2 linked regions of the Salinarimonas sp. genome follow. The protein of the gene in region 1 binds, or shares a complex with, the protein of each later gene. Links are inferred from orthologs where the notes say so. Each region holds a gene or a part of one and is shown on either strand. Other genes may lie near its edges.

What was found. Proteins that work in one complex are often made in the same cells at the same time.
Region 2: the proteins of trxB (region 1) and trxA are in contact, whole or in part, in a crystal structure (PDB 1F6M), measured with the Escherichia coli proteins. The link is inferred for Salinarimonas sp. from one-to-one orthologs.

What each region holds. Positions count from the first base shown.
Region 1 is NZ_CP157794.1:4,138,045-4,143,149, reverse strand. What follows is about bases 1,127-4,114. They hold trxB (thioredoxin-disulfide reductase), read left to right. Parts: upstream 1,127-2,113; coding sequence 2,114-3,115; downstream 3,116-4,114. Other genes in these bases: ABL310_RS19370 (hypothetical protein), read right to left, coding at 3,412-4,114; ABL310_RS19380 (mitochondrial fission ELM1 family protein), read left to right, coding at 1,127-2,109. Outside these bases: ABL310_RS19390 (hypothetical protein), read left to right, coding at 1-430; ABL310_RS19385 (Lrp/AsnC family transcriptional regulator), read right to left, coding at 443-931; more of ABL310_RS19380, read left to right, coding at 1,039-1,126; more of ABL310_RS19370, read right to left, coding at 4,115-4,218.
Region 2 is NZ_CP157794.1:5,195,736-5,199,473, reverse strand. What follows is about bases 1,059-3,738. They hold trxA (thioredoxin), read left to right. Parts: upstream 1,059-2,078; coding sequence 2,079-2,399; downstream 2,400-3,738. Other genes in these bases: coaA (type I pantothenate kinase), read left to right, coding at 3,647-3,738; ABL310_RS24180 (phosphoribosyl-ATP diphosphatase), read left to right, coding at 3,291-3,650; hisF (imidazole glycerol phosphate synthase subunit HisF), read left to right, coding at 2,492-3,268; addA (double-strand break repair helicase AddA), read left to right, coding at 1,059-1,939. Also shown: more of addA, read left to right, coding at 1-1,058. UniProt on the Escherichia coli protein: Participates in various redox reactions through the reversible oxidation of its active center dithiol to a disulfide and catalyzes dithiol-disulfide exchange reactions.

The DNA of each region.
Region 1 (5,105 bases):
GGCCCAGCCCGCGCCGGCGATCGGCCAGATCCGCGTCGACGTCTCGCCCCTGCGCGCCAAGGGCGTCGGCAACTACGCCGACCTCCTGCAGGTCGCGCTCGGTCGGGCGCTGGAAGCGCAGTTCGCCGGGCGCCGCGCGCGGGGCGGCGCGACGCTCACCGTGGTGCTCGACCGGTTCGAGCTGCGCGGCTACGGCTCGGGCGGGCAGGACGACTGGATCTTCGGCTTCGGCGCGCCCGGCGGCATGTCGGCGGACGAGCTCGCGGGGGACGCCTTCCTCACCGTCGACGGGCAGGTGATCGCCTCGACGCCGTTGCGCGTCGCGCTGCCGCCGGGCCAGTCCGGCCCCTGGTACGCCGAGAGCTTCGAGCAGCGCCGGGCGGTGAACCTCGCCGAGGCCTATGCGAGCTGGCTGGCGCGGCGGCTGTGAGCCGCCGCGTCCTCAGGGCGTCGTCTCGGTGTCGATCTGCTCGAGCGGGACGAGCGGCTCGTCCTTGACCTGGTCGAGGCTGAGCGCCGTGCGCACGTTGCGTACGTTGGGCAGGCTGACGAGATCGCCGACGAAGGCCTGGAAGGCCGAGAGGTTGGGCGCGACGCACTTCAGGATGAAGTCGATGTCGCCGGAGAGCGTCCAGCACTCGCGCACCGACGGCCAGTCCTTGATGTGCGCCTGGAAGGCGACGAGGTCGCTCTGCTTCTGGCTCTGAAGCTGCACCATGGCGAAGCAGACGACCTCGATGCCGACCGCCTTGGGGTCGACCATGGCGCGGTAGCCCTTGATGACGCCGGCCTCCTCGAGGGCGCGCACGCGCCTGAGGCAGGGCGGCGCGGACAGGCCGACGCGCCGGGCGAGCTCGACGTTCGTGATGCTGCCGTCCGCCTGCAGCTCGCGAAGGATCGCGAGGTCTATGGAGTCGAGACGTCCACGCACGTATGAAGAGCTCCTGGCCATTGCGCCAGGACAGAGGTAGACCGCCCGTCGCCTCCGCACAAGCGGCGGGGACGCATTCACCCGGGGTATCGCCCGAGAAGGTCCAGGTGGTCGAGACGTTGGACGAGACGGTGGACGAGACGCTGGACGAGACTGGGGCGCTCCTCCCCACCCGCGCGGTGGTCCTCACCGACGGCAAGGCCGGCGACGAGCTGCAATGCCTCGGCGTGGCCGAGGCGCTGGGGCTCGCCCCCGAGATCCGTCGCGTGCGCCCGCGCCGGCCCTTCGCCTGGCTCGCCCCGCGCGGGCCGATCGACCCGCGCGAGCGTCCCGGCCGGCCGGAGGGGCCGCTGCCCGAGCCCTATCCCGATCTCGTGATCGCCTCCGGCCGGCGCGCGGTGCCCTACCTCCCCGCCTTGAAGCGGGCGAGCGACGGACGAACCTTCACGGCGTTTCTCAAGGATCCGCGCACCGGGCCCTCCGCCGCGGATTTCGTCTGGGTTTCGGAGCACGACCGGCTGCGGGGCGAGACCGTCCTCGCCACGCTCACCGCGCCGCATCGCGTGACGCCCGCGCGTCTCGCCGCCGCCCGCGCCGCGCCCGATCCGCGGCTCGCCGGCCTGCCCGGCCCGCGCGTCGCGGTGCTCGCCGGCGGCGACAGCCGGCACCACCGCTTCACCGACGCGGATCAGGCGCGCCTCCTCGCCGATCTCGCCCGTCTCGCCCGGGAGGACGGGGCGCGGCCGATGATCACGGCTTCGCGGCGCACGCCGCACGCCCTGCGCGCGGGCCTCGCCCGCCTGGCGGCCGAGACCGGCGGCTTCTTCTGGGACGGGAGCGGCGAGAACCCCTACGTCGCCCTCCTCGCGCTGGCGGATGCGATCGTCGTCACGGCCGATTCGACCAACATGCTGGGGGAAGCCGCCGCCTCCGGCGCGCCGGTGCTTGTGTTCGCGCCGACGGGCGGGCATCGAAAGTTCGAGACGCTCGTCTCGGGCCTCGAGAGGCAGGGGGTGGCGCGGCCCTTTCGCGGACGCCTTGAAGGAACCCGGTACGAGCCCCTAGATTCGACGCCCGTCGTCGCCGCCGCCCTGGCGCGCGCCTATCGCGCCCATCGCGCGGCGCTCGGGCTGCCGCAGACCGCGCTCGGCGAACCCGCCGAGACGCGAGGAGAGTAGGACCATGGCCACCACGAACGCGAAGCTCGTCATCCTCGGCTCCGGCCCCGCCGGCTACACCGCCGCCATCTACGCCGCGCGCGCCATGCTGGAGCCGGTCCTGATCTCCGGCATCCAGCCCGGCGGCCAGCTCACCATCACGACCGACGTCGAGAACTATCCGGGCTTCGCCGACGTGATCCAGGGCCCCTGGCTGATGGACCAGATGCGCGCCCAGGCCGAGCACGTCGGCACCAAGCTCGTCTCGGACCACATCGCCAAGGTCGACCTGTCGCAGCGCCCGTTCCGGCTGGAAGGCTCCTCCGGCGACGTCTACCTCGCGGATGCTCTGATCGTCTCCACGGGCGCGCAGGCGAAGTGGCTGGGCCTGCCCTCGGAGGAGAAGTACCAGGGCGCGGGCGTCTCGGCCTGCGCCACCTGCGACGGCTTCTTCTTCCGCGGCAAGGAGGTCGTCGTGGTCGGCGGCGGCAACACCGCGGTCGAGGAGGCGCTCTATCTCGCCAATCTCGCCTCCAAGGTGACCCTGGTGCACCGGCGCGACAGCCTGCGCGCCGAGAAGATCCTGCAGGACCGGCTGTTCGCCAACCCGAAGATCGAGGTGCGCTGGAACGCGGCGGTCGACGAGATCTGCGGCGGCGGCATGCCCGCCGGCGTGACGCATGTCCGGCTGAAGGACACCGTGAGCGGCGCGATCGAGGAGGTGAGGACCGACGGCGTCTTCATCGCCATCGGCCACAAGCCCGCGACCGAGCTGTTCGAGGGCCAGCTGCCGATGAAGGCCGGCAACTACCTCGTCGTCGAGCCGGGCACGGCGCGCACGGGGGTGCCGGGCGTCTTCGCCGCCGGCGACGTCGCCGACGACGTCTACCGCCAGGCCGTGACGGCGGCGGGCATGGGCTGCATGGCCGCGCTCGAGGCCGAGAAGTTCCTCGCCGAGCATTCCGCCGACCCCGCCGTGCGCGCCGAGGAGAAGCAGCACGACCAGATGCTCGCCGCCTGGGAGTAGACGAGTCGCACATCGTCCCGCGCCGTTGGAGGCCCTCACCGAGCGGCGTCAGCCGCTCGTCCTTCGTTCTTGGAGAAGGTGCCCCCGAAGGGGGCGGATGGGGGTCGTGATGAAGCGCGAGCCCAAGCAGAACGAGCTCGACGCTGCTGGTTCGCGCGGCATCGCGGTCGCGATAGTCCTGCACGACCCACACCCCCGACCCCTCGCCACGAGGGCGAGGGGAGAGCCTGCATCGATGGCTCGCGAGCGCTCGACCGCTTGCTCGGTCTGCACCAAACCGAAGAGCCCCCGCCGCGCTACCGCCGCCCGCCGCCGAAGCTCTCGGAGATGGCGCGCAGGTGGTTGACGCCGCCGCGCTGGCCGGGGCTGCCGACCTGCGGCGGCGGGGGCGGCTCCGAGCCGTCCGCGAGGCGCAGGCCCACGTATTCGCGCCGCCCGTCGGGGTGCATGCGGTAGGCGCGGTAGAGCAGCTGGCCGTCGTGGGCGCGCTCCTCCGCGTCGCTGGGCCGCATCAGCATGAAGCCGCCGGCGCGCTGGAACTCGAGCTCCGGCCCGGGCGGGACCGAGGCGGTCGACAGCGGCGGGTCCGGCGCGAGAACGCGGGCGAGGCCGAGGGCCAGCGCCAGCGCGAGCGCCGCGGCGAGGCCGCCGCCGGCGAGGAGCCGGATGCGCGAGCGCGGCTTCGCGCGTGGGCGCACGGCCTTGCCCTTCGGGCCGCGCCCGCGCTCCTTCGGGCGCCGGGCGAGGATCGCGCTCCAGTATTCGGTCATCGCCGCCGCGAAGGCGTCGCGCACGGCGGGCGCGGTGCGCTCGACGGCGGCGAGGCTCTCGGCGAGCGCCTTGTCGCCGTAGATCTCGACGAGCCGCGGCCGGGCGTCCGGCGCCTCCGGCTCCTCGACCACGGCGACCGCGCCGCCGCCGCTCTCGACGAAGCTCGCGATCAGGCGCGCGCCGTCGCGCGCCCGCCAGTCCTCGGCGTGCGTCTCGATCAGCGTCCAGGCTCCGGGCGCGATGCCGGCGACCGGCGGCGTCTCGTAGCGCACGGCGACGAGATAGGCCGGCGCGCGGCGCCCGCTGTCCTTCTGCGACGTCGGCTGTGCCATCGGCGCACCTCTCCAAAGCTGGAGACTAGAGCAGATCGCTTCCTGATGGAATCGCGCGGGGGATTCCCTTCGAGGCCAGTTCGTGATTCACGGTAGAGGCTGGCGGAGGAGGCCAGCCGCCATGACGAAGCCCCTCTCGATGGATCTGAGGCAGCGCGTCCTCGCTGCGGTCGATGCCGGCATGAGCCGCCGGGCCGCGGCGGACCGCTTCGGGATCGCGCCGTCCGCGGCGGTGAAGTGGTTCAACCTTCGGCGCGAGACGGGCTCGGTCGCGCCGCGGGCGCAAGGCGGCGACACGCGGTCCGGGCGGATCGAGGCGCTCGGCCCGGTCATCCTCGCGATGGTGGAGGAGGCGCCGGATCTCACCCTCGTCGAGATCGCCGAGCGGCTCGAGCGCGAGCACGGCGAGCGCTTCGCGCCCTCGACGGTGCACCGCTTCTTCGGCCGCCACGGCCTGACGTTCAAAAAAAGTCCGGCCACGCCAGCGAGCAGGACCGCGCCGACGTCGCCGCGGCCCGCGAGGCCTGGTTCGAGGAGCAGCCCGAGCTCGACCCGCAGCGGCTGATCTTCATCGACGAGACCTGGCTCAACACCAAGATGGCGCGGTTGCGGGGCCGCGCCCCCGAAGGCGAGCGCCTGCGCGCCGGCATCCCTCACGGCCATTGGCGCACCACGACCTTCGTGGCCGGGCTCAGGATCGGCGGGATCGACGCGCCGATGCTGATCGACGGCGCGATCAACGCGGCGAGCTTCCTCGCCTACGTCCAGCAGGTCCTGGTTCCGACGCTGAGCCCCGGCGACGTGGTGATCATGGACAACCTCGCCAGCCACAAGACCCCCGCCGTGCGCGAGGCCATCGAGGCGGCCGGAGCCGAGCTGCGCTTCCT
Region 2 (3,738 bases), 1.1 Mb from region 1 along the record:
CGTGCACGAGAGCGTGCGGCCCGAGGCGCCGGGCCTCGTCGAGCTCTGGCCCTGCGAGCGGCCGAGCCCCGCGGCCGAGCCCGACGCCTGGACGCATCCGGTCGACGCGGTGGAGGCGCACGCGCCGGCCGTCGTCACGGCGCGGCGCATCGCCAAGGCGGTTTCGACCTGGACGACGACGGGCGATCATTGCGGGCGCGTGCGCCGGCCGGGCGACGTGCTCGTCCTGGTGCGCAAGCGCAACGCCGCCTTCCACGCGGTGATCAAGGCGCTGAAGGACCGCGGCATCCCCGTCGCCGGCGCCGACCGGCTCTCGCTCACCCGCCACATCGCGGTGGAGGACCTGATCGCCGCCGGCCGCGCGGCGCTCCTGCCCGACGACGATCTCACCCTCGCGACCGCGCTGAAATCGCCCCTCGTCGGCCTCGACGACGACGATCTCGTGCGCATCGCCGCGCGCCGCGGCGGGGAGACGAGCCTCGCCGCCGCCCTCGCCCGGGCGGCCGAGGCGGGCGACCCCGCCGCGCGGCGCGGGCGCGAGGCGCTCGACGCCTGGCGCGGGCTCGCCGCCGCGCACGGGCCGTTCGGCTTCTACGCCGCCCTGCTCGGCCCGCGGGGCGGGCGGCGCGCCCTCGTCTCCCGCCTCGGGTCGGAAGCCGGCGACGCCATCGACGCCTTCCTCGGCCTCGCCCGGGAGGCGGAAGCGCCGGAGGCGCCGTCGCTGGCGCGCTTCCTCGCCGGCTTCGAGGGCATCGAGCGCGAAATCAAGCGCGACCTCGAGAGCGTCGCCGACGAGGTGCGCGTGATGACGGTGCACGGCGCCAAGGGGCTCGAGGCCCCGGTCGTGATCGTGCTCGACGACGCGGGCGCGCAGGCGGGCCGGCTCTCGGCCCTGCTCGAGCTGGCCGACGATCGCGACGAGCCGCTGCCGGTCTGGGCCCCGTCGAAGGAGCTCGATTGCGCGCCCCTCGCCACGGCCCGCGAGGCCGCCAAGGCCCGCGCCGCCGAGGAGGCGAACCGCCTCCTCTACGTCGCCCTCACCCGCGCCGAGAGCCATCTCGTGGTCGCGCCCTTCCTCAACCGCGCCGACCGCGACGAGCCGGAGACCGCCTGGTCGACCATGGTCCGCGTCGCGCTCGCGGACGCGCCCGGCCCTGCCGAGGCCGACCTGCCCTATGTCGCGGGCGCCCTCGTCTGGCGCGAGAACGCCGACGTGCCGGCGGGTTCCGGCGCGCCCGGCGCCAGCGAGGCCCCCGCGCCCGCGCCGGCGGAGCCCCCCGCCTGGCTCTTCGCCCCCGCCGCGCAGGAGCGCGAGGCGCCCCCGCCGCTGCGCCCGTCGAACGCGCTCTCCGCCGCCGATCGCCGGCCGCGCCCGGCGGACAAGCCCTTCGTCGCCGCCGCGCGCCTGCGCGGCACGCTGATCCACGCCCTGATCGAACGCCTCCCCGCCCTGCCGGAGGCGGCGCGCGCGCAGGCGGCGCGCGCCTTCGTCGACGCCCGGGCCAGGGGCCTCGACGAAAACACGCGCGGGGCGATCGTCTCCGACGCCTGCGCCGTCATCGCCGACCCCCGGCTCGCGCCCCTGTTCGCCCCCGAGGCCCTGGCGGAGGCGCCGGTGGCCGGCCGGGTGCGCCTGCCGGACGGCGTCGAGATCGCCGTCGCCGGCCAGATCGACCGGCTCGCGATCACGGACGAGGCCGTGTTCTTCGCCGACTTCAAGACCGCCGCGCGCCCGCCCGCGCCCGACGCGCCGCTCCCCGAGACCACGCGCGCGCAGCTCGCCCTCTATGCTGCGCTGCTCGCGCGGATCTGGCCGGAGCGGCGCATCGAGGCCCGCCTCGTCTGGACCGCGGGCCCCACCGTGCGGACCCTCTCGCCGGCGGAGCTGGAGGAGGGCCTCGCCATCGCCGCGCGCCGCCGCCGGGAGGCGGGCGGTTGAGGCCCGCCCGGGACCCGCCGCCCGCCCGCATGCGCAATCCCGCGCGCTTGATCGGCGCGCGGGCGACGCCTACCTTGCGCTCAACACGCGCAGACAGCGGGCGGCGCGCGGCCGCCCCGACAAGCAAGGAACCTATTCCATGGCGACGATGAAGGTGACCGACCAGAGCTTCGAGGCGGACGTGCTGCAGTCCGGCGAGCCCGTGGTCGTGGATTTCTGGGCCGAGTGGTGCGGCCCCTGCCGGATGATCGGCCCGGCCCTCGAGGAGATCGCCGGCGACATGGCCGGCAAGGTCAAGATCGCCAAGATCAACGTCGACGAGAACCCCGGCGTCGCCGGCCAGCTCGGCATCCGCTCGATCCCGACGCTGATGATCTTCAAGGGCGGCCAGCTCGCCTCCCAGAAGGTCGGCGCCGCGCCCAAGGGCGACCTCCAGCGCTGGATCGAGGCGAACGTCTGATCCCGCCCACGCTTGACGGGCCTCTCGCCCCTCTTGCATGAGAGTTCCGCGGCCCGCCCCTCCCCGGCGGGCCGCGCGAGAGACCCGGACCCATGCTCAAGACCCGCCTGATCCCCTGCCTCGACGTCAAGGACGGCCGCGTCGTCAAGGGCGTGCAGTTCGTCGACCTGCGCGACGCGGGCGATCCCGTCGAATGCGCCGTGGCCTACGACCGGGCGGGCGCGGACGAGCTCTGCTTCCTCGACATCACCGCGAGCCACGAGGATCGCGGCATCCTTCTCGACGTCGTCACCCGCACGGCGGAGGCCTGCTTCATGCCGCTCACCGTGGGCGGCGGCGTGCGCACGGTGGACGACATCCGCGCGCTCCTGCTGGCGGGGGCCGACAAGGTCTCGATCAACACCGCCGCCGTCGCGGACCGCGATTTCGTCCGCCGCGCCTCGGAGAAGTTCGGCGCGCAGTGCATCGTGGTGGCCATCGACGCCAAGCGCGTCTCTGCCGAGGGCGAACCGACCCGCTGGGAGATCTTCACCCATGGCGGGCGCAAGGCCACCGGCCTCGACGCGATCGCCTACGCGAAGGAGGTCGTGGCGCTCGGCGCCGGCGAGCTCCTCGTCACCTCCATGGACAAGGACGGCACCAAGTCCGGCTACGACGTCGCGCTGATGCGCACGATCGCCGACGCGGTCTCCGTGCCGGTCATCGCGTCCGGCGGCGTCGGCACCCTCGACCATCTCGTCGCCGGCGTGCGCGACGGCCACGCCAGCGCCGTGCTGGCCGCCTCGATCTTCCATTTCGGCGAGCACACGATCGGCGAAGCCAAGCGCGCCATGGCCGACGCGGGGCTCCCCGTGCGGCTCGACGCCTGACCCCGCCCGGCGAGCGCTTCCGATGACCGGCTTCACCCTCCCCGATCTCGCCCGCATCCTCGCCGCGCGCGCGGCCGCCTCGCCGGACGAGTCCTACACCGCCCGGCTCGTCGCCGATCCGCAGCGCGCCGCCAAGAAGTTCGGCGAGGAGGCGGTCGAGGCCGTCATCGCCGCGACGGCGGGCGACCGCGCGGCGCTCGTCTCCGAGAGCGCCGACGTGCTCTATCACCTGCTCTGCCTGCTCCAGGCCCGCGGCGTCGCGCTCGACGAGGTCATGGCCGAGCTCGAGGCGCGCACCGGCCGTTCCGGCCTCGCCGAGAAGGCCGCGCGTACGGAGGACGGCGTGCGCGCCCCCGATCCGGCCGAGGGAGGCCGCCCGTGAACCCGGTCGATCCCGCCCACCGCGAGACCCTCGCCGAGGCCGCCCAGCGCGGCGACATCTCGCCCTATCGCCGCTTCACCCGCGACGA